DNA from 2 places in the Arthrobacter sp. AG258 genome. Region 1 is predicted to be linked to the other one. Evidence: predicted binding sites of a transcription regulator. Region 1 holds the regulator's gene; the other holds the start of a gene.
What was found. Region 1 encodes LexA, which represses DNA repair genes until DNA is damaged. Its sites were predicted from a motif close to TCGAACANNTGTTCGA; they were not measured.
Positions count from the first base shown of each region.

Region 2: a site for LexA is predicted at 8,759-8,774, ahead of umuD (translesion error-prone DNA polymerase V autoproteolytic subunit). Genes of this name have one in related genera too.

Region 1 is NZ_SOBI01000010.1:34,634-46,394, reverse strand. Features, by position in the region: gene hflX (GTPase HflX) at 1-119, shown strand, start outside; gene DFO47_RS18540 (ATP-dependent DNA helicase) at 112-2,172, shown strand; gene lexA (transcriptional repressor LexA) at 2,205-2,933, opposite strand; gene DFO47_RS18530 (LysM peptidoglycan-binding domain-containing protein) at 3,287-3,703, shown strand; gene DFO47_RS18525 (histidinol-phosphate transaminase) at 3,869-4,987, shown strand; gene hisB (imidazoleglycerol-phosphate dehydratase HisB) at 5,049-5,675, shown strand; gene hisH (imidazole glycerol phosphate synthase subunit HisH) at 5,672-6,439, shown strand; gene DFO47_RS21160 (hypothetical protein) at 6,440-6,598, shown strand; gene priA (bifunctional 1-(5-phosphoribosyl)-5-((5-phosphoribosylamino)methylideneamino)imidazole-4-carboxamide isomerase/phosphoribosylanthranilate isomerase PriA) at 6,675-7,421, shown strand; gene DFO47_RS18505 (SseB family protein) at 7,442-8,326, shown strand; gene DFO47_RS18500 (MFS transporter) at 8,384-9,676, shown strand; gene DFO47_RS18495 (DUF1844 domain-containing protein) at 9,805-10,191, opposite strand; gene infC (translation initiation factor IF-3) at 10,472-11,584, shown strand; gene rpmI (50S ribosomal protein L35) at 11,706-11,761, shown strand, end outside.
Region 2 is NZ_SOBI01000002.1:141,777-153,537, reverse strand. Features, by position in the region: gene DFO47_RS04025 (hypothetical protein) at 1-886, opposite strand, end outside; gene DFO47_RS04020 (hypothetical protein) at 928-1,827, opposite strand; gene DFO47_RS04015 (type IA DNA topoisomerase) at 2,081-4,501, opposite strand; gene DFO47_RS04010 (hypothetical protein) at 4,740-5,231, shown strand; gene DFO47_RS04005 (hypothetical protein) at 5,390-6,820, opposite strand; gene DFO47_RS04000 (hypothetical protein) at 6,941-7,978, opposite strand; gene DFO47_RS03995 (hypothetical protein) at 7,975-8,385, opposite strand; gene umuD (translesion error-prone DNA polymerase V autoproteolytic subunit) at 8,788-9,243, shown strand; gene DFO47_RS03985 (Y-family DNA polymerase) at 9,259-10,563, shown strand; gene DFO47_RS03980 (hypothetical protein) at 10,634-10,924, opposite strand; gene DFO47_RS03975 (hypothetical protein) at 11,034-11,507, opposite strand; gene DFO47_RS21085 (hypothetical protein) at 11,659-11,761, shown strand, end outside.

The sequences.
Region 1 (11,761 bases):
TGCACGAATCCGACGCCGAAATCATCCACCTCGACCACGTTGAGGAAGGTACCAGGGCCGTGGTGATGGTCCGCGAGGGCCTGGCATCCGAGCTGGAACCATTCGCCCTCAATGACTGACCTCGCGGCCGGGGAAGCTGCGCAGGCGGGCGGCGAGCAGTTCGTCCTTGAACTGCTCGACCGCGCCGTCGCCGGCATGGGCGGACAAAGCCGCACCGGACAACACGAAATGGCCCGTCAGGTGGCCCGGGCCATCAGTTCGGGCAACCATCTCCTGGTCCAGGCCGGCACCGGGACCGGCAAGTCCCTGGCCTACCTGGTACCGCTCATTGCCCATGCCTTGGAAAGCAATAAGCCCGCCCTGGTGTCCACGGCCACGCTGGCCCTGCAAACCCAGATCGTGGGCAGGGACCTGCCCCGCCTCCTGAAGAACATCACCCCGGCCCTGGAACGGCCCGTCAAAGTGGCCCTGGTCAAGGGGCGGTCCAACTACGTCTGCCGCCACAAGGTGGAGGGCGGGTTCCCTTCCGAAGAGCCTTCGGAGGGCCAGCTGTTCTCCCTGGGCGAGGACACCAGCGTGCCGCACTTCGCCGCCTCTGTGGGCGGTCCCGCCTCCCAGCTGGGCAAGGAAGTGGTGCGGCTGCGGGAGTGGGCCGAGAAGACCGCCACCGGAGACCGTGACGAGCTTCTTCCCGGCGTGACCGACCGTGCATGGCGGCAGGTGTCCGTGACCTCCATGGAATGCCTGGGGGCGCAAAAATGTCCCATGGCCGCTGAGTGCTTCAGTGAACTGGCGCGGCAGGACGCGGCCGAGGCAGACGTCGTGGTGACCAACCACGCCATGCTCGCCGTCAGCGCCTTCGAGGGGCTCGCCGTGCTGCCCGAATATGACGTCGTGGTAGTGGACGAGGCGCATGAACTGCAGGACCGCGTCACCGGGGCCGTCTCCGGGCAGTTGTCCGTCGCCATGGTGCACGCCGCCGCATCAGGTGCCCGCAAACACACGGCCATCACCGTTGACGCCCTGAACGCTGCGGCCGCCAACCTTGAGCTGGCCCTCGCCGGGGCCCCGAACGGCCTGCTGCCCAACGGCCTGAACGACGAACAGCTGGACTGCGTGGACCAGCTGCGTGAGTCCTGCCGCGCGGCGCTGTCCGATTCCAAGGGGGACAGCAACACCACGGCCGACGGCGGGCGACAGCTCGCCCGGTCCCGCCTCATGCTGATCCTTGAATTATGCGAACGGCTGCTGGCTGCCCGGGAGAACCGCGAAGTGGTCTGGTTCTCGCGCGCGAGCACCTTCGACCCCGGCCAGGGCTACTCCCAGCCTGACGAGAATGCGCCGGTGCTGGTCAACATCGCGCCGCTGTCCGTTGCCGGGCGGCTGAGGGAAGGACTCTTCGCCGGCCACACTGTTGTGCTGACCTCTGCCACCCTGGCCATCGGGTCCGCGTTCGAACCGGCGGCGGGCGGGCTGGGACTGATAGGCGACGGAGCTCCCAGCTGGACGGGGGTGGACGTCGGCTCACCCTTCGACTACCCCAAACAGGGCATCCTCTACGTGGCGGGACACCTGCCCAAACCGGGCCGGGGTGTTTCGCCGGAAGCCCTGGAGGAGCTCGAGGCGCTCATCAAAGCATCCGGTGGCGGGGCTCTTTGCCTCTTTTCCTCGCGTCGGGCTGCGGAGGAGGCCGCCGATGCCCTGCGGCCCAAGCTCGATATGACCGTGCTCTGCCAGGGCGAGTCAACCATGACCGCCCTGGTCAAGCAGTTCGCGGACGAACCGGATACCTGCCTCTTCGGGACTATGTCCCTGTGGCAGGGGGTGGACGTTCCGGGCGGGTCGTGCCGGCTCGTGGTGATCGACCGGATTCCCTTCCCCAGGCCGGACGATCCCCTCATGACAGCTCGGTCGCGGGCCGTGGCCCAGGCCGGTGGCAACGGTTTCATGTCGGTGTCGGCTACCCACGCGGCCATCCGGCTGGCGCAGGGCGCCGGGCGGCTGATCCGGTCAACCGGCGACAAAGGAGTGGTGGCGGTGCTGGATTCGCGGCTGGCAACCGAACGTTATGCGGGCTTCCTGCGGGCCGCGCTGCCGCCTTTCTGGTCCACTACGGACCGCAGCAAGGCGCTGGCCGCACTCACCAGGCTCGGCGCGGAGGCCTCTGAATAGAGGCCTGCCGCGGCCGGAGGTGACAGGCGGTGTCAGAGGGACCGCAGCACCGAAACCACTTTGCCCATGATGGTCGCGTGGTCGCCCAGGATGGGTTCGTACTGCGTGTTCTGCGGGAGCAGCCAGGTGTGGCCGTCCCGCTGGCGGAAGGTCTTGACGGTTGCTTCGTCATCGAGCAGGGCAGCGACGATATCACCGTTGACGGCGTCCGCCTGGCGGCGCACCACGACCCAGTCTCCGTCGCAGATGGCGGCGTCCACCATGGAGTCCCCGGCCACTTTGAGCATGAACAGTTCACCCTGGCCCACAAGTTGGCGGGGGAGCGGCATGACATCCTCAACGAGCTGCTCGGCGAGGATGGGACCGCCGGCGGCAATCCGGCCCACGAGCGGAACCATGGCGGTGTCCAGCGCGGTAGGCAGCTCCGTTACGGTGGCGCCGGGTGTCTGCGGCGCTGAGGCGGCAATCGGCTTCCCGCCGCCGCCGTCAAGCGTGAGGGGCATGAGCACCTCCATGGCCCGCGGCCGCTTCGGGTCGCGCCGGAGGTAGCCAAGCTTCTCCAGCTGGGACAGCTGATGGGTCACGCTGGACAAGCTCGCAAGGCCCACCGTGTCGCCGATCTCGCGCATTGAGGGCGGGTAGCCGTTGTCATTGACGGACCGCTGGATGGTCTCGAGGATCTTCTTCTGCCGCGGGGTAAGCCCCTTCGGAGTCCTCTTTGGTTGCGGGGCCGTCCTGCCCCCGGCGGCTGCTGCTGCCATGTTCGCCAATGCCTTTCGCTTGCCGCCGGATCTTCCGCCCCACGCCGTAGGCCGGCGTTGCGTGAAGGGTCACCGCTGTCATTGTCAGACCCTGCTGTTCAACTTCAGTGGTGGTTGTTCTTGGTTTCCAAGCTAGGCCAGCCACATTGCTTTTTCAAACATTTGTTCTAGCGAGTCTCGACATTGTTCGTTGATAGGTGCTAAAACTTAGTAAGCAAAGTTCGAATATGTGTTCTAACCATTGCATGGCCTGTTCGAAGACCTGGCCGGAAGAGATTGGTATTCCGGCACGGCAGGCAGGACGGCAGCGGCGGACACCCGGGCAGCACGGCAGGTCCAGGAGGGCTCAGTTCATGTCAGCTTTAACTCTTTCCCACATATCCCGTCCGGAGTTCCTGGCCGGGGAGCGCCACTCGTCCGGCAGCCGGCGGATCAGTGCCGGAACTGCGCCATCACCGGCGCCGCTTCGGTTGACCCGGCGGGGGCGGATCGTCCTGGTGGGAGTGCCGCTGATTCTCCTCGCGGTCCTGCTGCTCTCCTTGGCGGGACTTTTCCACTCCCCGGCCAAGGCCTCCGATTCCGCCGCGGACCTCGCCGTGACGCCCACGGTGACAGTCACGGTCCAGCCCGGCCAGTCCCTGTGGTCCATCGCCGGTGCCGTGGCCCCGAACCGGGATGCACGGGACGTCGTGGCGGACATCGTCCAGCTCAACAACCTGTCCGCCGGCGCGGTCCTGCCCGGGCAGCAGCTCTTCGTCCCCAGCCACTGACCCCTTCTTGAGCGGGTACCGCGGAGCGGCAGCCTGGCGCCGCGGCCTGGTGACTGCGGGTGCGCGTCCCCCGGAGGCTGCCGCCAGCTCTTCGTCCGGGCGTTTCCGAGGCAGGCCAAAAGTGTCATATTTTCCGGTAGTTGCCACGGCAACTAAACTGTTCAGGTGAACGACCAGCTAGAACGCCTGAACCGGCTACCCCTCCGCAGCAACCTTCGCGGGCTGACTCCCTACGGGGCGCCCCAACTGGACGTCCCCATTCTCCTGAACGTCAACGAGAACACCCATGGCGTCCCGGCGGACGTGCGTGCCGCCATCAGCGCCGCCGTGACGGAGGCCGCCGCCGGCCTGAACCGCTACCCGGACCGGGAGTTCACCGAGCTCCGCAAGGCCCTGGCCGAATACCTTGGCCATGGCCTCGACGAAACCAACCTGTGGGCGGCCAACGGCTCCAACGAGGTCCTGCAGCAAATCCTCCAGGCGTTCGGCGGCCCGGGCCGCACCGCCCTGGGCTTCCCGCCCACGTACTCCATGTACCCGCTGCTGGCGAGCGGCACCGACACCGAATACATCACCGGTGTCCGGGCCGAGGGCTACGACCTCAGCGCAGAATCCGCTGCCCGGCAGGTCAGGGAGCTGCAGCCGAACATCGTGTTCCTCTGCTCGCCGAACAATCCCACCGGCACCGGCCTGGGACTGGACGTCGTCGAGGCTGTCTACGAGGCCGGTGCTCCAAGCCAGACCATCGTCATCGTGGACGAGGCGTACCACGAATTCGCCCACGACGGCACGCCCAGCGCCCTGACCCTGTTGCCCGGCAGGGAGCGGCTGATTGTCTCCCGCACCATGAGCAAGGCCTTCGCACTCGCCGGCGCACGCCTCGGCTACATGGCCGCGGCCCCGGAGGTCACCGATGCCCTGCGCCTGGTGCGCCTTCCGTACCACCTGTCCGCGATCACCCAGGCAACCGCCCTGGCAGCCCTGCAGCACCGCGAGGCGCTCATGGCCGATGTGCAGGACATCAAGCAGCAGCGCGACCGCATTGTGGCTGAGCTGACCAGGATGGGCCTCAAGCCTGCCGCGTCCGACTCCAACTACGTGTTCTTCGGCGGCCTGGAGAACCCGCACCAGGTCTGGCAGGAACTGCTGGACGCGGGCGTGCTGATCCGCGACGTGGGAATTCCCGGGCACCTGCGGGTCACGGCCGGTACCGAGCCGGAAACCACGGCCTTCCTCACGTCCCTGGAGCGCATCCTTGCGGGCCACGCCGCGCTTCCCGCCTAGACTTGATACAGCGGCGCTGGGCGCCCTGAACCACTCCTTCTCCCACTAAGGATCCTTCACCATGAGTTCAACCGGTTCGAATACTGCTGCGGCCCGGACCGCCCGCATGGAGCGCGCCACCAGCGAGTCCTCCGTCCTCGTGGAGATCAACCTCGACGGTACGGGTGTGTCCAACATCGACACCTCGGTGCCGTTCTACGACCACATGCTGACCGCCCTGTGCAAGCACTCGCTGATCGACATGACCGTCAAAGCCACCGGCGACACCCATATCGACGTCCACCACACCGTGGAGGATGTCGCCATCACGTTCGGCGAGGTCCTGCGGACCGCGTTGGGAAACAAAGCCGGGATCCGCAGGTTCGGCGAGGCCACCGTGCCGCTGGACGAAGCCCTCGCCAACGCGGTGGTGGACGTCTCCGGCCGCCCCTACCTGGTCCACGGCGGCGAGCCCGCTGGCCAGGAGTACCACTTGATAGGCGGCCACTTCACCGGCTCCCTGACCCGCCACGTCTTTGAGGCCATCACGCTGCACGCCGGCATCTGCCTGCACATGAACGTCCTGGCCGGCCGGGACCCGCACCACATCGTGGAGGCGCAGTTCAAGGCCTTCGCCCGCGCGCTCCGCGCCGCCGTCGAACCCGATCCCCGGGTTGAAGGCATCCCCTCCACCAAGGGTGCGCTGTGAGCGGGCAGGTCCTCAAGGACGGTGCGATCATCGATCCCACCGCCTCACAGAAGCTCCCGTCGCCCGAGGGCAAGCCGACGGTGACGGTGCTCGACTACGGGTCCGGGAACGTCCGCTCCGCCGTGCGCGCCCTGGAGCGCGCCGGTGCGGAAGTGATCCTCAGCGCCAAACCGGACGATGTGCTCAACGCCGACGGCCTGGTGGTCCCCGGCGTCGGCGCATTCGAGACCGTGATGCGCGAACTCAAGGCCGTGGACGGCATCCGCCTCATCGGCAGGCGCGTCGCAGGCGGACGCCCCGTGCTGGGCATCTGCGTGGGTTTGCAGGTCCTCTTCGAGGCCGGCGTGGAACATGGCACGGAAGCCGAGGGCATCGGTGAATGGCCTGGCAAGGTGGAGGCATTGCGCGCCGAAGTTGTCCCGCACATGGGCTGGAACACCGTCAAGGTGCCCGAGGGATCCAAGCTGTTCGCCGGCGTCGAAAATGAACGGTTCTACTTCGTGCATTCCTACGGCGTGCAGGAGTGGAACTTTGAGGTGATCCAGCCGCGGATGGCGCCACCGCTGGTCACCTGGTCCGAGCACGGCGGCCCCTTCATTGCCGCCGTGGAGAACGGGCCGCTCTGCGCGACGCAGTTCCACCCCGAAAAGTCCGGCGACGCCGGCGCCCGGCTCCTGCGCAACTGGGTGGAAGGCCTCCGCAAGCCCGCCACCGGCGACGCCGCCCATGGCACCTCCCCGGCCGAAGCCGGCAGTGGCGCCTAGATGTGGTCCGTACTCCTGATGGGCCTCGCCGGCATCCTGATTGGCGGCGGCATCTCGTTCCGTCAGCAGCACAAGCCGCTCTGGACGCAGGTGTCCTTCTACGTCCTGGCCGCCATGTCGCTGCTGGCCGCCTATTTGCTCACGCTGCCCGCCAGCTGACCCCGCCGGCCGCCGGCGACCATGCCGGCGTCGGCGCCCCAGCCCCTGTCCCGAAGAACCAACACTGAGGATGAGTATGACCACCGCACATGACCTGCCGGTCCTTGAACTGCTGCCTGCCGTCGATGTCGTCAACGGGCAGGCCGTCCGGCTGGTCCAGGGGGAGGCCGGCAGCGAAACCAGCTACGGCACGCCCTTGGACGCGGCACTGAACTGGCAGCAGCAGGGGGCCGAGTGGGTGCACCTGGTGGACCTGGATGCGGCGTTCGGGCGCGGTTCCAACGCGGACCTGCTCCGCGACGTGGTGGGCCGCCTGGACATCAAGGTGGAGCTTTCCGGCGGCCTGCGCGACGACGAGACCCTCGAAGCGGCCCTGGACCTGGGCGTGGCCCGGGTCAACCTGGGCACCGCTGCGCTGGAGAATCCGGAGTGGACCGCGCGGGCCATCGAACGCTTCGGCGACAAGATCGCCGTCGGCCTTGACGTCCGGGGCACCACCCTGGCCGGCCGGGGCTGGACCAAGGAAGGCGGGGACCTCTGGGACGTGCTGGGCCGCCTCGAGGAGGCCGGGTGCTCCCGCTATGTGGTGACCGACGTGACCAAGGACGGCACCCTGCAGGGACCCAACGTTGAACTCCTGCGCCAGATGGTGGAGAAGACCGGCAAACCCGTGGTCGCCTCCGGCGGCATCTCCAGCCTCGATGACCTCAAGGTCCTCCGCTCGCTGGTGCCGCTGGGCGTTGAAGGCGCCATCGTGGGCAAGGCCCTGTACGCCGGGGCCTTCACGCTGCCCGAAGCCCTCGACGTCGCCGGCCGGCGCTAGGCGCCCGGAAGGTCCAGCCAATGCCCAGCGCCCAGGAACCGGGACATCCCCCAGCCCGCCATCTGCCAGGACATATCGCCGCAGCCCTCGCCGGGGCCGGCGGGCCGGCGGACTCCGCGGGCCGGCCATGGGCCGGGCGCAGCCTCGCCGGTGCAGACGGCAAGATCCACAACTTCGAGGACGACGACGGCACGGCCGACGCCGGCTACCTCACCGCTGTTGCGGCGCTCCGGCAGGGGAGCGGCAGCGAGGCCGGGGTGGTGGCGGCGCTGGCAACGGCACGGGTCTTCATCCCCATCGTGGCGCAGCTTGCTGAGGAAGCGGAGACGGACCACGGGCTGCACGCCGACAAGCAGGCGGACATGGCCCTGGTCACGCTGAAGGCCGCCGACGGCCGGACGGCGCTCCCGGCATTCACCTCTGCAGCCGCGCTCTCCGCCTGGCACCCCGAGGCCCGGCCGGTTGCCGTGTACGCGGCCCGCGCCGCGCTCTCTGCCGTCGCGGAGGGTGCCGAACTCCTGGTCCTGGACCCGGGGGCCGGCTTCACCTTCGTGGTCCGCCGCCCGGCCGTCTGGGCCCTGGCCAAGCAGCACGACTGGGTCCCTTCCTACGAGGACGGTGAGCTTGCCGCCGAACTTGGCCGCGCCTCCTCCGGGTTTCCCGCGGTGCGCGGTATCGAACTCCTCCCTGGCAGGGGAGTGTCCGCCACTGCTGCCGACGGCACCGTGGTTCCCGGCGGCGGCGCCGGACCCGAACTCCAGGTGGTGCTCTACCTTGAGGACGGGTTGGACGCCGCCGGGGTCCAGGAACTGGTGGCCGGCCTGCAGGCCGAGTGGTCCCGGAATGTATTGTTTGGGGAGCGCGTCGATTCCCTGGAGATCAAGCTCAGGCGCGCTCCCGACTAGCTGCCGGCCGGATGGGTGAACCCCGCCCGCGCCGGGGCGGACCCTAAGGATCGCTTCGTGAATTTCGCTCTCTACCGGGAGTTGCTCGCCGTCCGGCCCATCCGGCGGCTGCTGCTGGTGGGCATGGTTGCCCGGATCCCGCACTCGGCTGCCGGAGTCCTGCTCACCCTGCATATCGTCCTGACCCTGGGCCAGGGCTACGCGGCGGCCGGCGCCGCCGCGGCGGTGATGACCATTGGCATTGCCCTTGGCGCCCCGTGGCGTGGCCGGCGCGTTGACACCGTGGGCCTGCGGACGGCGCTTATTCCGTCGGTGATCTCGGAGACCCTCATCTGGTCCGTGGTGCCCCATGTGTCCTACCAGTGGCTCCTGCCGCTCGTCTTCGTCGGCGGCCTGCTCACACTGCCCATCTTCAGCGTCGTCCGGCAGTCCTTGGGCGTCCTGGCCCAAGGCGACCAGCGCCGTACGGCCTTTGCCCTGGACGCCATCACCACCGAAATGGTGTTCATGATCGGCCCGGCCGCGGGCGCCGTGGTGGCCACCAGCGGGTTCACCACCGCAGGCTTGACCGTCGTGGGCATAGCGACGTCACTGGCCGGACTGTTCCTCATGTGGTTCAACCCGCCCACCCGCAGTGCGGACCCGGGAATGGGACGCGAAGCTGACGAGCAGCACGCGGCGGAGGCCGCCGTCGTCTCCACCGCCCCGGCCCATGTCCAGGAAGCCGCCGCGGAACTGGCGCCCGCGGGTGCCGCTGCACCGCAGGAGGGCTCGAGGGGAAGGCCGGCGGGCGGCTTCTCCTGGTTCACCGCCACAGTGGCGGCCCTCTTCGCGGTCGCCGCCGGCGCCGGCATGGTCCTGAGCGGCACCGACGTTGGCATTGTTGCCGCCTTGGAGATCGGTGGACACCAGAGCGAAATCGGCATCGTCTTCGTCTTCTGGTGCGCCGCCTCAGTGGTGGGCGGCATCATCTACGGCGCCATGCACAGGCCCGTCCCGCCCGTCATCCTGCTGCTGGGCATGGCGGCCCTGACGCTGCCCATGGCACTCGCCCACGACACCTGGACGCTCGCTTTCGTCTCCGTCCTGCCCGGCTTGCTGTGCGCCCCGGTGCTCTCGGCGGCCTCCGAGAAGGTGGCGGACCTGGTCCCGGAGGAGCGGCGCGGGGAGGCGATGGGCTGGTACGGCTCGGCCCTCACCGCCGGGGTTGCGCTCGGTTCACCGCTCGCCGGCATCTTCATCGACCTGATGGGCCCCTCCGGCGGCTTCGTCTCGGTCGGGGGCGCGGGTGTGCTGCTGTGCCTGGTGGGGCTGGCCCTGCAGCTGCGCCGGCGCAGGGCCGCCGCCTGAACCCGCTTCCAACGGTTGCTCCCCGCCCGCGTGGACGAGCCGCGGGCCATGTTCCCGGGGAAACGACGACGGCGGGACGACCTCGGATGGTCGTCCCGCCGTCGGGCGCTGCGTGGGGGAGTCCGGCGTTAGTTCACGGCCCCGGTGTACTTTTCGCCCGGGCCCTTGCCCGGAGCATCGGGAATCAGGGACTCCTCACGGAAGGCGAGCTGGAGGGAGCGGAGGCCATCGCGCAACGGTCCGGCGTGCTGGGAGCCGATTTCCGGGGCGGCCGCGGTAACCAGGCCGGCAAGGGCGGTGATCAGTTTCCGGGCTTCGTCCAGGTCCTTGAGTTCGGCTGCGTTGTCTTCAGCGGCGAGGCCCAGCTTCACGGCGGCGGCGCTCATGAGGTGCACGGCGGCCGTGGTGATGACCTCGATGGCGGGGACCTCCGAGATGTCGCGGATCTGCTGTGAAACGTCCGCGCCTGCGTCAGCGGGCTCGAAAACGTACGAATTACTGTCTGAGGTGCTCATACTGGTAAGCTTGACACAGACCGACTGGATGTCGTTATTTCAGAGATCGTTCCAAACGATGGGGTTCCCAGCAGCGCTTCGCGGCGTTGGCGGGAATTTTTTCTGTAGAATGGCATCCAGTTTGCAAGCGGAGTTCTCTCCCACCCGCGTCAGCCGCTGTTTCCCAGGTTCCTTGCGAACCGCCAGGGGACGAAAGGTTGCCGGGTACCTGGTTGGGCATGGAACCGGTAACAACCGGAACTGTGCGCGTGCTTCCCGTTTTCGGGACGGCTTCGCCAACCTGTTTGAGGCCTTCGATTGCTCCGGCAATTGGGGGCCTTCTCTATTTGCCGGACACAACAACAAACACAGGAGCTTTAACATTAGCGAGCCAAGAATCAATGAGCGTATCCGCGTCCCCGAGGTGCGGCTGGTCGGACCTGCAGGTGAACAGGTAGGAATCGTCCGTATTGAGGATGCCCTGCGCCTGGCTGCCGAATCCGACCTTGATCTCGTTGAAGTTGCACCTCAGGCGAAGCCTCCGGTGTGCAAGCTGATGGATTTCGGCAAGTACAAGTACGAAGCCGCGGTCAAGGCACGTGAGGCCCGGAAGAACCAGACGAACACCGTTCTGAAGGAAATCCGCTTCCGCCTCAAGATCGACACCCACGACTACGAGACCAAGCGGGGCCACGCCCTTCGCTTCCTCGGCGCCGGGGACAAGGTCAAGGCCATGATCCAGTTCCGCGGCCGCGAGCAGCAGCGCCCCGAAATGGGTATCCGCCTGCTCCAGCGCTTCGCGGACGACGTCGCCGAAGTTGGCGTGGTGGAGTCCAGCCCCCGCATCGATGGCCGGAACATGGTCATGGTTGTCGGTCCGCTGAAGAACAAGGCCGAGGCAAAGGCTGAAGCCCGTCGCGCCACCCAGCGCGCCGAGGCGAAGGCACAGAACGAAGCCAAGGCCTCCGGCCGTGTGGACACGTCCGGCACGGACCAGGCGCCCATGACCCAGTCACTGGCTGACCTCCTGCCGGAAGGCTTCACCGTTTCCACCGAACCGGAGACGGCTCCGGAGGAAACTGCCGCTGCCGAGGCGCCTGCTGCACCGGCTCCCGAGCAGGAAGCCGCCAAGGAGGAAGCTCCCAAGGCTGCCCCGGCACCCCGGCAGGAAGCACCTAAGGCCGCCGCGCCCAAGGCTGCTGCAGCCAAGCAGGAGGCTCCGAAGCAGGAGGCTCCGAAGGCAGCCGCTGCAGCACCGAAGCCCGCGACGGCCGCCAAGCCGGCGGCAGCGGCGCCGAAGCCCGCCGCCGTGCCTGCACCGCCGAAGCCGGTGGCCAGGCCTGCTGCACCGAAGCCTGCTGCCCGCCCTGCCCCCAAGGCAGTGCCCAAGCCGGCGGGTAAGAAGACCAACTAGTTCACAGCTGCCGGAGGTTCCGCCCTCCGGCAGTCAGCAACCAGCATGCTGCCCGCAGGGGCGGCTGCGCGATAGAACTGCCGGCCCCAGGGCCCGCAGAAACGTAAGGAGATCGGTTCCCATGCCGAAGATGAAGACCCACAGTGGTGCTAAGAAGCGCTTCAAGCTGACCGGCAG
Region 2 (11,761 bases), on a different contig from region 1:
CCCGGTCGTTCAGGCCGTTAGTCACCAGCGAGTACGAACCCGCGAGCTCGGTCGAGGTGAAGTGGAAGCCCTTGCCGCGCTTCTTCTCGTTGTTCTTGAACAGGCCCGAGAGTTCCTGGCGCTGCTCGCCGGCGTACGCCGCAGCCTTCAGCGTGCCGAAGCGGTCGATGTACAGCCGCGTGACGCGGTCGACCGAGTCGTCCAGCGTCTCCAGGTCCGGAGCCTTGAGAAACAGGCGGTTGTGCACCGACAGGTAGCTCGCGCCGTCCTGGATCTCGCCGATGGTGACCTCAAGGTCGGAGGAGATCTTGGCGGCCTTGCGCTTGGAGGAGGTCGTGCCGGTCTCCTCCTGCTCGTTCGCGTCAAGGCGGTCGAGCTTCTCCGACTGCTTGGTGAACGAATCCACCCACTTCTCGTCCATCCGGCGCACCTGCTCCAGGACGACCGCGGTGACGCGCTCGTCGAGCCCGTCCGGGATCCGGTCGATGCCCCAGAACGCGGCGAAGTTGTCGTGCGCGGCGTCGTCGTGGAAGAACGCGAGCACGCACGCCACGGAACCGTCGACCTCGAAGTAGTCGGAGCGGAAGACGTACTTCTCCCGAGGCTTGAGCGCCAGCAGGTGCGGATACGAGTCGAACCGCCCCTCCAGCTTCTTCATCTCCTGGCGGCGCTGCCACCAGTTCTTCTTCGGCTCGGCCACCTCGGCCGGCTCAGCGGCGACCGCCGGCGCGGTCACCTCGGACGGCTCCGCCGTCCCGTCCGTGGCGGGATCGCCGTCGAGAGCGGCCTCCAGTTCATCCACGCCCGGCACGGCCGTCGCGTCCCCGCCCCGGGGCTTCTTCCCCGGAATGCCCAGCTGCGCGCGGGCCTTCGTCATCAGCGCCATGTCACCCTTCGTCCTTCCTTTGTTCGTCCAGCTCGGCCCGGTCAGTTCAGTGAGGCCTTGAGAGAGTGCAGGTCGTCCTCGATGCCCTGGTAGAAGACCCGCAGCATGGGCTCGGTCTCCTCGCGGTCGAGGACCGTAGCCTCCTTGATCATCAGCGCGGACCCCTCGACCTCGGACTGCAGCACCATGTGCGCCCGGCGCAGAGCGTCAGCGCTCTTGCCCTTGAGCAGCAGGTACTGGTGGATCGAGGTGAACTTGCCACCGACGTGCTGCGTGAGGATGTCATACTGCTCGTTCTGCAGCTCGATCAGGTCAGGGTCGCGGACCTCGAGGGCGTGGTTGCGGTGCTCGAGCGAGGCCACCTGGTGGTAAATCCGCTGCGGCTCCTTCGTGGTGACGAAGGACCACTCGCAGTTCGTGTCGATCTTGCGCCAGAAGGCGTCGACCCGGTCCAGGATGCCGATGCGGTCCTCGTCGAAGAGCAGGTACGACGCTGAGCCCACGACCAGGTAGACCTGCCCCTCACCGCCGTCGGAGAAGTGGATCCGGCCGTCCTCCTCGATGCCGTCGATGCCGACGATCGAGTAGAAGTCGCTCGGGTCCGAGCTGCGGCGGGTGAAGACGTTGCGTGCCCGGGACGGGGCGTACGCCAGCAGGGCGGGCACGTTCATCGCCCGCAGCTCCTTGGTCTTGGTCATGCCGCCGAAGTAGACGATCAGTGCCAGGCCCCAGATGACGAAGAGCGTGATGAACACCGGACCCGAGCTCGCCACGAAGGTCTGCGTCACCGCCCACAGCAGCGCCAGCGCGCCCCCGCCGAAGAAGAACAGCTGCTTGATGGGGGAGGGCTTCGCCGCCCAGCCGCCCTTGCTGAGCGTGATCTCGTGGTCGAGGAACGACCTGTTGAGGCTCGTCGGCACCTTGTACGACATCTTCGCCATGAATCTCTCCCTGCTGCCACCACTGATTTGTCTGTGCCTGTCCGAATGCCCTCATAGACGAGGGATACATGACTACTCTACCTTAGATAGACCTATCGAATCGAGCGTGACTGACGCAAGAATGGCACCGCCCAACGGACTCGGACGTGCGATCCGATGCCGTCGGGCGGTGCCGTGGCGTGCTGATGTACGTGGACGGACAGTCTATCGGACTGACCTCCGAATAATCATTCAGGAACGAGTCTGCGCAACCTCAGCCGAAGGAGGGGACGAGCTTCCTCTTGCCGCCCTCGTCCTTCCAGGCCAAGGTCGCGTCGAACTTCTTTCCCTTGCTCGAGGTGAAGCCCGTACCCTTGATCGTCTTGCCCGCGGCCAGTGCCGCGAGCTGATCGTCGGTGAAGGCAACCCCGCACCAGCTCTTCGGCGGGGAGTCCAGGGAGGCCTCGAAGTCAGGCACGATCTTCTTACCCTCACCCTTCTTCTCCTCGCGGAAGAAGACCTTGCACTGGAAGCGGTTGCCCTTCTTTGAGACGAAGTCGCTGGACTCGACGCCCTCGCCAGCCATGAGGAGGTCGATCTCCTCGGGCGTAAAGGTGTAGTGGCACCAGGACGCCGGCGGCAGAGCGTTGCCGCTGGCGTCGCGGCGGCCGAAGCCGAGCTTCTGGAACCCGACGAACTTCCGGCCCTTGAAGGTGCCCTCGCCAAGCTCGCCGAAGACCTCATAGGCCTTGCCCGTGGTGCTCTTCGCCGAAAACTCGATCGTCTCCCCGGCCAGCAGCCGGGCGACCTCGTCGTCGGTGAAGCGGTGGCCGCCCCACTCACGCGCGAACACCACATCCTTGCCCGTCTTGGCCCAGGTGCCCTGCGCCCGCTCCTTCCGGGTGACGGCCTCCTCCTTGAGCCCCAGTGCGGAGCGCATCGTCGCGGCGTTCTTCTGCATGGTCGCGATGTCCTCGCGCACCCAGTCGGCCACGACCGCGAGGCGCTCCTCTGCGCTCGGGCCGGTGCCTGCGGCAATCTCCTTCATATCGGCATAGACCTTCTCGGTCAGCGCCAGGTCGCCGATCCGGGTGCCCGGAAGCAGCCGCCAGCTCATGTCCCCGGCCTCGGCGAGGGTGAGCTTGCGGCCCTTCTCCAGCAGCAGCGGGTACTTCGTCTTCGTCGAGGTCACCTCGGAGTACGTCGAGGTCCGGGTGGCACCCGTGCCCACGTCGCGCTTCTCCAGCTGCTTCATCAGCCACTTCATGCTCGGGTGCTCGGGGCGCTTGTTCGCACCCTCGAAGACGAAGGGCTCAGCGTTGGTGCCCAGGCCCTTGGCCGACTCGTTCTCGTCGCCCTCGGCGGTGTCGTCGCCGGCGTCCGGATCGAACACCGCCTTCCAGCCTGCCGACATGGGCACGTTGGCGATGCCCACGAAGTCCGGATAGTCCTTGACGTGGCCCTTCTGCTGCTCGTAGACGTAGTCCTCGGCGATCATCGCCAGGTAGTTCTTGCCCAGCGTCTCGTAGATCAGGCGGCCGGCCTTGCCGAAGCGCTGCTCGACCTCGTCCAGTGAAGCGGGCACCTTCGGGCCCGGCCGGTTCGCACCGTGCGCGCCCTGGGGCTTGACGTGCGTCTTGCGCGGCTGGCGGTGCGTCAGGAGCTTCACGTCCACACCCACGACCCCGGCAATCTTGTCCACCAGGGGCGCGAGCTCGTCGAACTGCTCGGGCGTGATCGTCACGTCGGCAGTGCGCGGGTAGCTGACGGCCTGGGCCTCGTACATGGACTGGTAGGTCGAAAGCACGAGCTGGGCCTTGATCCCCTTGCCCACCAGGAGCGAGGACAGTGCGGCCAGGTCCAGCAGCTTCGGTGGCGCGGTCTGCTTCGTCGCCTTGCCGTCGAGCACGACGGGGGAGGGGCCGTACTGGTTCGTCACCTGGTCCTTCTGGTCGAACCGCGGCTCCTCCGGGTTCGTGTACATCACGTCGTTCTCGTCACGGAACCGGTTCTGGAAGAACGGCTTCTTGACGTAGTCGTTGTACGCCTTCAGCTGGTCGCCGACGAGCTTGACCATCGCCGACTTCAACCGGCCCTGGCGCAGCACCGTGTCCTGCCCGGACTGGCGGGCCATGTTCGTGGCGATGCGGGTGAACTGCATCGAGAGCAGGTCGAACTGTGAGCGGTAGCGCGCCTTGCGGTACTCGTCGAAGTCCAGGAGTGACGGAATGACCTTGCGCGCGGCGAAGGCCTTCTGCAGCGAGGCCGGAGCCTCATCAGTGAAGTACATGCGCGACCACTTGCCCGGCTTCAGCCCCAACTCGAGGAAGGCATTGACCGCGATCATGCCGCCCTCGCCCGTGGGGTCGACGTCGGTGGCGATCACGATCTCGTCGCACTTGCACAGGGTCCGCTTCACGTCCGCGGCGACAGAGCTCGCGTTCTTGATCACCTCCAGGCTCCAGTCCAGCTGCTGAGGGTCCCAGGGCAGGTTGCCCAGGTCCCAGGTCCGGTACTTCCCGGCCACGTCCGGATCCGCCACCATCCGGTGCGGATCGACGAACTCGTACAGGTGCCCCCGGGCGTGGGCGATGACGAACTGCTCCCCGTTGTACGTGCCGTTCATGCCGCCGAGGGCTGCAGCGAAGTGCCGCGCCGCGCTCGGCTTCTCGGTGAGGATCCCGACAACCATCATGACTCCCTTTCGTCGGTGACTCATAAACCAGTCGACTCATAAATCAGTCACAAGTCTATCGACAGAACGAGTCGAATGGCGAGTCAGAGCGAGTCGCCCAGCGAGTCGAGTGGGAGCGGCGAGGGCCCGCGCCGGCACGCCGGTCAGAGAGGGCCTGGATCATTCACGACGACCCCGGATCGAGGTAACGTCTATAGAGTCGCCACCCGCTCACGCCCGACCCAGGAGCACGAATCCCATGGCCCTCGACCACGCTTTCCTGCGCACACCACAGGACTTCAGCAGCATGCTCATCGAGATGCAGGAAGGCAGCTGGCCGCCGGACGAGGCGGACATCATCCGTATCGCCCAGGGGTGCTCGATGCTGATCGAGTGCATCGACGCCTGGGAGAGCGCCACGCACGGCAAGAACGTCTTCGACGTCGCCCGCGGAGAGATTTGCACGGCCGACGTACGGCGGCTCCTCGCCCAGGAGGTCTCACTGAGCTACGAGGGCGACGTCGCGGTGCTGCTGGTGCCGCCTGCGGACGAACGTGTGCGCGTGGAAATCCGGGCCGACGTCGACGAATACCAGGGCCTGCTGCGCCGTCCGGAGATGGTCCTGGATTGGGAGCAGGATGGCAAGCAGCACGAGCACTACATCTCCCTCAAGCCCAAAGGCGCGCACTGGTACATGCTGTCGCAGCTGCGCGACGACATGAAGGAAGGCCGGCTCACCGTCCGGTCGTAGCGGCCAGGCCGTGGGCCTCCTTGCAGCCTCTGGAATGAAAATCAGCCCGTTGCCTGATGGCAACGGGCTGATCGTTTCGACTACAGAGGGGCGCAGGTCAGCGGCCCAGGTTCACGGGACGGCCGGTTTCGCCATTCCGACGCGCCGGAGAGCCGCATTCACTGCGGCGATTCTTCTTCAGTATCGTTGGCACTGCCTGTCAACTCTGCGCGTCGGGCCTCAAACAGCATTTCATTGATTGCGAACTCCGCGTTCCCTGACCACGCTTCGCTGCCGAATGCAGTGATGTCGTAGTACTCGGGGATGCCGTCGCCTTCCGGATCGGTAAAGCCAACCCCAAGGTCGTCGCATTTCAGCATGACCTTCCGCTCGCCATACGAAGCCGTCAACTCCCAGTTGCCGAAGTAACTGCCGTAAAGGGTGAGATCCAAGGGGACCCCGGCAACGTCTACCAGCAGATTGGAGGATTGACTCCTCCTCTGTTCCGGCCAAGACGCCAGACCATCAAGTTCGACGGTGATCCCCGGGACCAGAGTAAGAGCATCCATGACGTTGTCCAGCGCGTCACTTTGCTCCCTCCAGCCACTTCCACCTGCATCGACATAGCAATTTGTCACCAGCGCATCCTCAGCTGACGTGGACCCCGCGGGCAGGGAAATATCCGCTCGCAGAAGGGCCCTTGGAACAGTTGCTTCCCGCGTCCTGGTGCTTCCACGGCTCCACGGAGATTCCAGAAGACCTGCGATCCTCACCTCCGCAAGATAGAAGGCCGTGAACGTCAATGCAGTGGCGTCCTGCTTGGTGTGGTTGAGTCCGACGAGTTTGGCCGAGGCGGCATCGACGTCGAACGAAAGGGAGGAAATATCGTCGGGTACCAGATCCTCCCAGTCACCCATATTCCCTTCGCTGATCGTGACGTCCCGCAACAGAACATTGCCCTCGTAGGCAAGCCGCAGAGCCAAGCTGAGCCCGTCGGCATCACTTGGAACTGAACCAAATATCTTTTCGGTGGCCCTCCTGAGATCGCTGAAGATGTGGGGACCTTCGGTCCCGAGCCACTGCTGATAGGCGGTGCGGGTGTCCTTATCTGCCGAGACAACTACATACTCCAGGTCCCGGCTTCGCCCCTCATGGATGTACGCCCGGAGGTGAGCACTGTCGGCTGCGCCGGTTTTTACCTCACTCTTTCGTTTGGCCGGTCCTTCCAGCAGGATCTGGTCACGAAGAGCTTCATGGGCAAAATCTGCGGTACTGAGGACACGGATGCTGGACCCCAAGGATGTGATGACCCCGCTCAGGTCCAGCGCGATGTCTTTGGCTGTCTTTTCATCCGGGACCTCCACCGAAAACCCGGCACTGTGAAGCTTCTTTGTCGCAGCCCGGAGTGATACGTGGTGGCCGTGTAGGTGCTGGCCCCATTCCCAGATAACGGTGTCCGTTACCCAGATTTCAATGCGCCCGTGCTTATCAGCGCGGGAACAAAGAGACCTCAGTGTTTCCATGCCGGGCGCTTCGGCGAAGATGTTTGTGTCGAGCGCGATTGCTCCGACGCGGCTGAAGTTCGGATCGGACCCGGCAGCAGTTTCCATGCCCTGATCGTCGGGCAAAGTTCACCGATTCGACAAATTGTCCCGTCACAAGCCACCCTTTTTACGGTTCGCGGAGACGCACCCCAGGACCGTTCGCTGTATTCCAGTGCGTCACGGCGCTCATCGGATCGGCCGCCCTTCCCGCTCGCGCTCGAGCTTCGCCTGCTTCTTCGTCGCCTCCCGCACCCGGTCCCGGACGAAGACCGCGTCCTTGTGCGTGATCGGAGCCTCGTGGACATTGTGCGAGCCGCGCAGGAAGTTGCTCGTGCGGTCCGCGATCGAGTACGCGAGTGCCTGCTCGATCGCCGCGCTGGTCTCCTTTACCTCACCCAGCTGCCCGTGCAGCGCGGCCAGGCCCTGGGTCTGCTCACGGCCCCTCCGCTCCAGGGATTCCATGCGCGCCGCGATGCTGCCCAGCAGCGGATCACGGGAGCGGAACAGCTGCGCCGCGCGCCGGGTGGCAGCATCAGTCGCCAGTCCAAGGTCGAGCTGGGCCAGCAGAAAGGCCGTGACCAGGCTTGCCTGGCTCAACCGCTCGGCGAACTCGCGGGCTGCCGTGTCGCCGACACCGAGCTCACGGACGGCCGCTGAGCGCAGCTGCTCCCGCAGCGCGCCGACGATTGCCTCGGGCAGGGCCCGGACGGCAGGCTGGCTCTTCACGCCGTCGAGCCGGAAGCCGCTCTGTGGCAACGACTCGCTGCCCTCGTCCCCTCCGCCGGAGCCGCCCCTGGCCGCCGCAGACTGCACGGCCTCCTGATGGTCGGTGTGCTGGAGCGGGACGGGCGGGAGGAGGTTGGCATCTTCCGGCGGCGACACCGGGAGGGCCGCGGGGTGTGCTTCGGCGTCTGCGTCGTCGTGCACCTGCGGCATCGCTGCTTTGTCCACGGCGACGGCGTCGCTCTGGGCCGGGGGAGTGGCGCTGCCTGCTCCCGAGCCTCCACGCTGGCCGGCACCGGTGTCCCGGTCAAGGTTCTCGGCGCTCTGCTGCGGGGCCTCATCCTTCTCCGGCGTGTCCTGCTCCGGCTCCGCCGGCTGTGCCCCTTCCTGGGCCCGCTTCAGGCCCTCGCTCCCGCCGGTCCGGTACGCATCGAGGAAGGACGTGTCGACGTCCATCAGCTCGTCGGTGGACGGCATGATCTCGTTCAGCCCCTGGCTCACGTCAGCTCCCCGTTCTCCTCGTCCAGCAGATAGTTGTCGCCCCTGGTCAGCCCGAGCAGGGAATCGAAGCCCATGGTCACGACCCGCTCGAGGTTGGCGTTGTTCGTCGAAAGCGCCTTGAGCTCGTCGACGACCTGGTTGATACGCGCGGTGAGCAGATCAGGGATGTCGAAGTCGAGATTCTCGCGCCGGATCTTCTCGGCGATCGCCTCGGCGTAGTACTCGTTGGCGGAGGGGTAGCCGCGCCGCTGCGCCCAGTACTCCGCCCGCTGCTTCTCGTCCGAGGACAGGCGGGTAAAGACCCGCTCCCTGCGGTCGCTGCCGTTCTGGTCGATGCTCGGTCCACCGGACCTGGTCGCAGCCCGCGCAGCGGGAGGCGCAGCCTTCGGCTCGTCGACGACGGTCATGTCTGGCCTCTCCTGTCATATTCGACTGATGTACGAGTCCATTCTAACGTCATTCGATTGTCTGTCACGAATGATTGGGCAATGACTTGTGACAGACCTTTGCGGAGAGGTCGGGCAGAGAGGTGGAGTCATCTGCGTCACCCGGTCAGCGCCTGATCGCGTGTCCCAGGCGGCCTCGGTTCCTCGACCCCAAGGCCGGGGCCGCTGAACGTTGGTTCGCACCTCCCGTTCGTGCGAAAAAGAGAAGGCCCCGACGCGCATGAAGCGCACCGGGGCCTTTATTCCTGCCCGCAGTCCCAGAGCCCAGGCCTGTCCGGTCCGCCCGGCAGTTGCTCCACGTTGCGTGCCGTTCCCGCCCGGGCGTACGATTCCATCGAACATATGTTCGAAAAGGAAGTGGACATGCAGGCCTCGCAGCCAGAACCGTTGGCGCTCGACGAGCCGCTGATACTCCCGTTCGCGCCGGAAGCCGTCGCCTGCGGCTTCCCCAGCCCTGCAGAGGGATATTGGTCCGGGGACCTTGATCTTGTCCAGCACCTGGTCCGGGACCCAACATGTACATTTGTCTGGCGTGCAGCCGGCCATTCCATGACCGGAGCCGGAATCAATGACGGCGACCTGCTGCTCGTGGACCGGGGGATCGATCCCGTTCCGGGCAAGATCGTGATCGCCGTCGTTGACGGCGAATACACCGTCAAGCGGCTGGACGTCATCCAGGGACGTACCGTTCTCGTGGCAGAGAACCTTGACTATGCGGACGTCGTTCTCCACGAACACACCGAGATGTCAGTCTGGGGCGTGGTCACATGGATTCTGTCTCCTGCGAAAACCAAACGTGGTGTCAGACCCCGCCTATAGTCTCCAGCCGTGGCAATGACGACTCTCACCCCAGCATCCGATCAAATCGCTCTCGTAGACTGCGTCTCCTTTTACGCCAACGCGGAGCGCGTCTTCGACCCCACGCTGCATGACCGGCCGACCCTTGTCCTCTCGAACAATGACGGCTGTGTGGTTGCCGCGTGCCCGCTGGTGAAGGAGCTCGATCCTGACATCATGGGCAAGCCGTGGTTCAAGATCCGCGGCTGGTGCCAGGCCAAGGGCGTCGAAGCCAGGTCATCGAACTATGAGCTCTATGGCTCGCTGAGTGCACGGGTTGCCACCATTCTGGGCCGCTTCAGTGCGTGGCAGGAAGTGTATTCGATCGACGAAAGCTGGCTGAAGCTGCGGGGCGCTCCTGAAGAACTCGAATCACGGGGACAGGAGATCCGACGGACTGTCCTCCAGCTGACCGGAATTCCTGTCCGCGTCGCGATCGGTCCCACGAAGACCCTCGCCAAGGTAGCGGCTCTCGGCATCAAGAAAAACCCCGCGTTCAATGGAGTTCTCGATCTCCGGCGGTTTTCGGAGGAGCAGCTTGACCGGATCCTTGACTCCCTCCATGTGACTGACCTCTGGGGCGTCGCCGGGCGTAACGGCAAGCGCCTGGCTGCGCTCGGCATCCACACGGCCAGAGAACTGCGTGACGCTGATGCCAAATGGCTCCGCAAACGGTTCTCCGTCGTCATGGAAAGAACCATCCTGGAGCTGCGCGGGCAAAAATGTATCGGGCTGGAGACCCAGCCGCCGGCTGCCAAGGACCAGCTGATCTATTCCAGGAGCTTCTCGCGCAAGCTTACGGACCCTGACGAGATGCATCAGGTTCTGTCGATCTACGCCCAGCGGGTCTCAGCCCGTCTTCGGGCCCAGGGGTCCGTCGCCGGCGTGCTCTCGGTGTGGGCTTCGACCGGCTGGGCCGACGAAGGAACCGTCCCGCATTCAGCCCACCGGGCTGTTCCGCTGGCCATGCCGACCGATGACCCGATCGCGCTTACGAAAGCTGCCAGTGTGATCCTGCCTGATCTGTTTCCGACCGCCGGTATCCGCTACGCCCGTGCAGGAGTTGTACTCACGGGACTGCGCGCGAGTGACGGCGTTCAGTTCCTACCTGTGTTCCAATCCGAATTCGAAGATCGGGGAGTAGGGAAGGTACTTGACGAAATCACGAGAAAGCTCGGCGCGCAGGCAGTGGGTGTGGGCCTGGGTGGCATGAAGACCCCGCCGGCGTGGGAGATGAAGCGCGCCATGCTCTCGAAGCGCTGCACGACCCACTGGGACGAGCTGCCGGTCGCTGTGGCATAGCGGGGTAAGGGAAGCGCAGGACCTCAACAGCACCCGCGCCGGCAGCAAACTCGAGCAGCGACCTGCCACATTAAAGCGCGGCTTCGAGTTCCTCCGAGGAATACCCGAACATGTAATCCTCATCCTTACCGTGTGAGGCCCAGATCTGAGCTGCATCGTAAACACTCAGCGCCTCGCTGTCGTCATCGTCATCGTCATCGTCATCTAGACCGTAGCGACACTCAAGGCAGTACATCTCGGAGTAAACAAACTTTTTCACCAGGGGCGTCCCACAGTTGGGGCACGGGGGCGTTTCACCCTCGTAGACATCGATCTCGTCCCAGCTTTTTTCCTTCTTCGCAAGGAAATCAAAGATACCCAAAGGCCCTACCGTCCCAATACGTCCCGCCGAAGCCGTTTCTGATATGACATAAACCGCTGACGACAAGCACAACCGCAATTTTCGACACGGTCAGTATCGCATGCGCCTGTTAGGTACTACCTCCACGCGAGTAAGGCGATACCTGGACGAACTTTGTCTCGGTGCCGCCGGGACCGTAGTGCTGCACGCGCTGGTGCCCGCTGACATTATGCTCGGTCGGAGACTTTCTGCTGGCCTCCTCGCCGATGCCCTCGAAAGCCGCCTCCGTGAACTCAGGGATTTTCTCCCAGACCGCCGCGCTGACCTGCTTGAATGCTTCGGGCGACCTCAGTGTCAACAACGTGACCGCGCCAGCAGCCGCAAGAGCGCCAACGGCGAGACCTGTCTTGAAAGCCGGATGATCCTTGATCCGCTGCCAGCGGGTCGGGCCCTGGCTCATATCCTGCTCGCAGGCTCCGGCGGCCTCAGGGTTGGGCACTTCAATGGGCTCAGACTGGACTGACTTGTCCTTGGGCTGCTGAAGACGTGATGGATTGAGCGGCTGCGCCCGATCGAACGGGCCTTCTTGATCATGACCGGGCACTCAGGCAGTCTAGCCTTTACCGGCAATCCCAGTCTCGCTCCGGTCTTAGGCAGGCTACTCACTGCGCATGCTGTTACTTGACAGCTTTCTCTTCTCCAACGGACAGAGGACGGCCGGGCAGGGCTCTATGCTCAGAGCTATGGAGGTTGAATTGACCATTGAAGATGCCCAGGGCGAAATGATGCGCGTCAGCGCGACAGGCCCCGACTATGGCACCACCCTGGCCGCGGCGAAGGCCAAAATCCCGGAAGGAT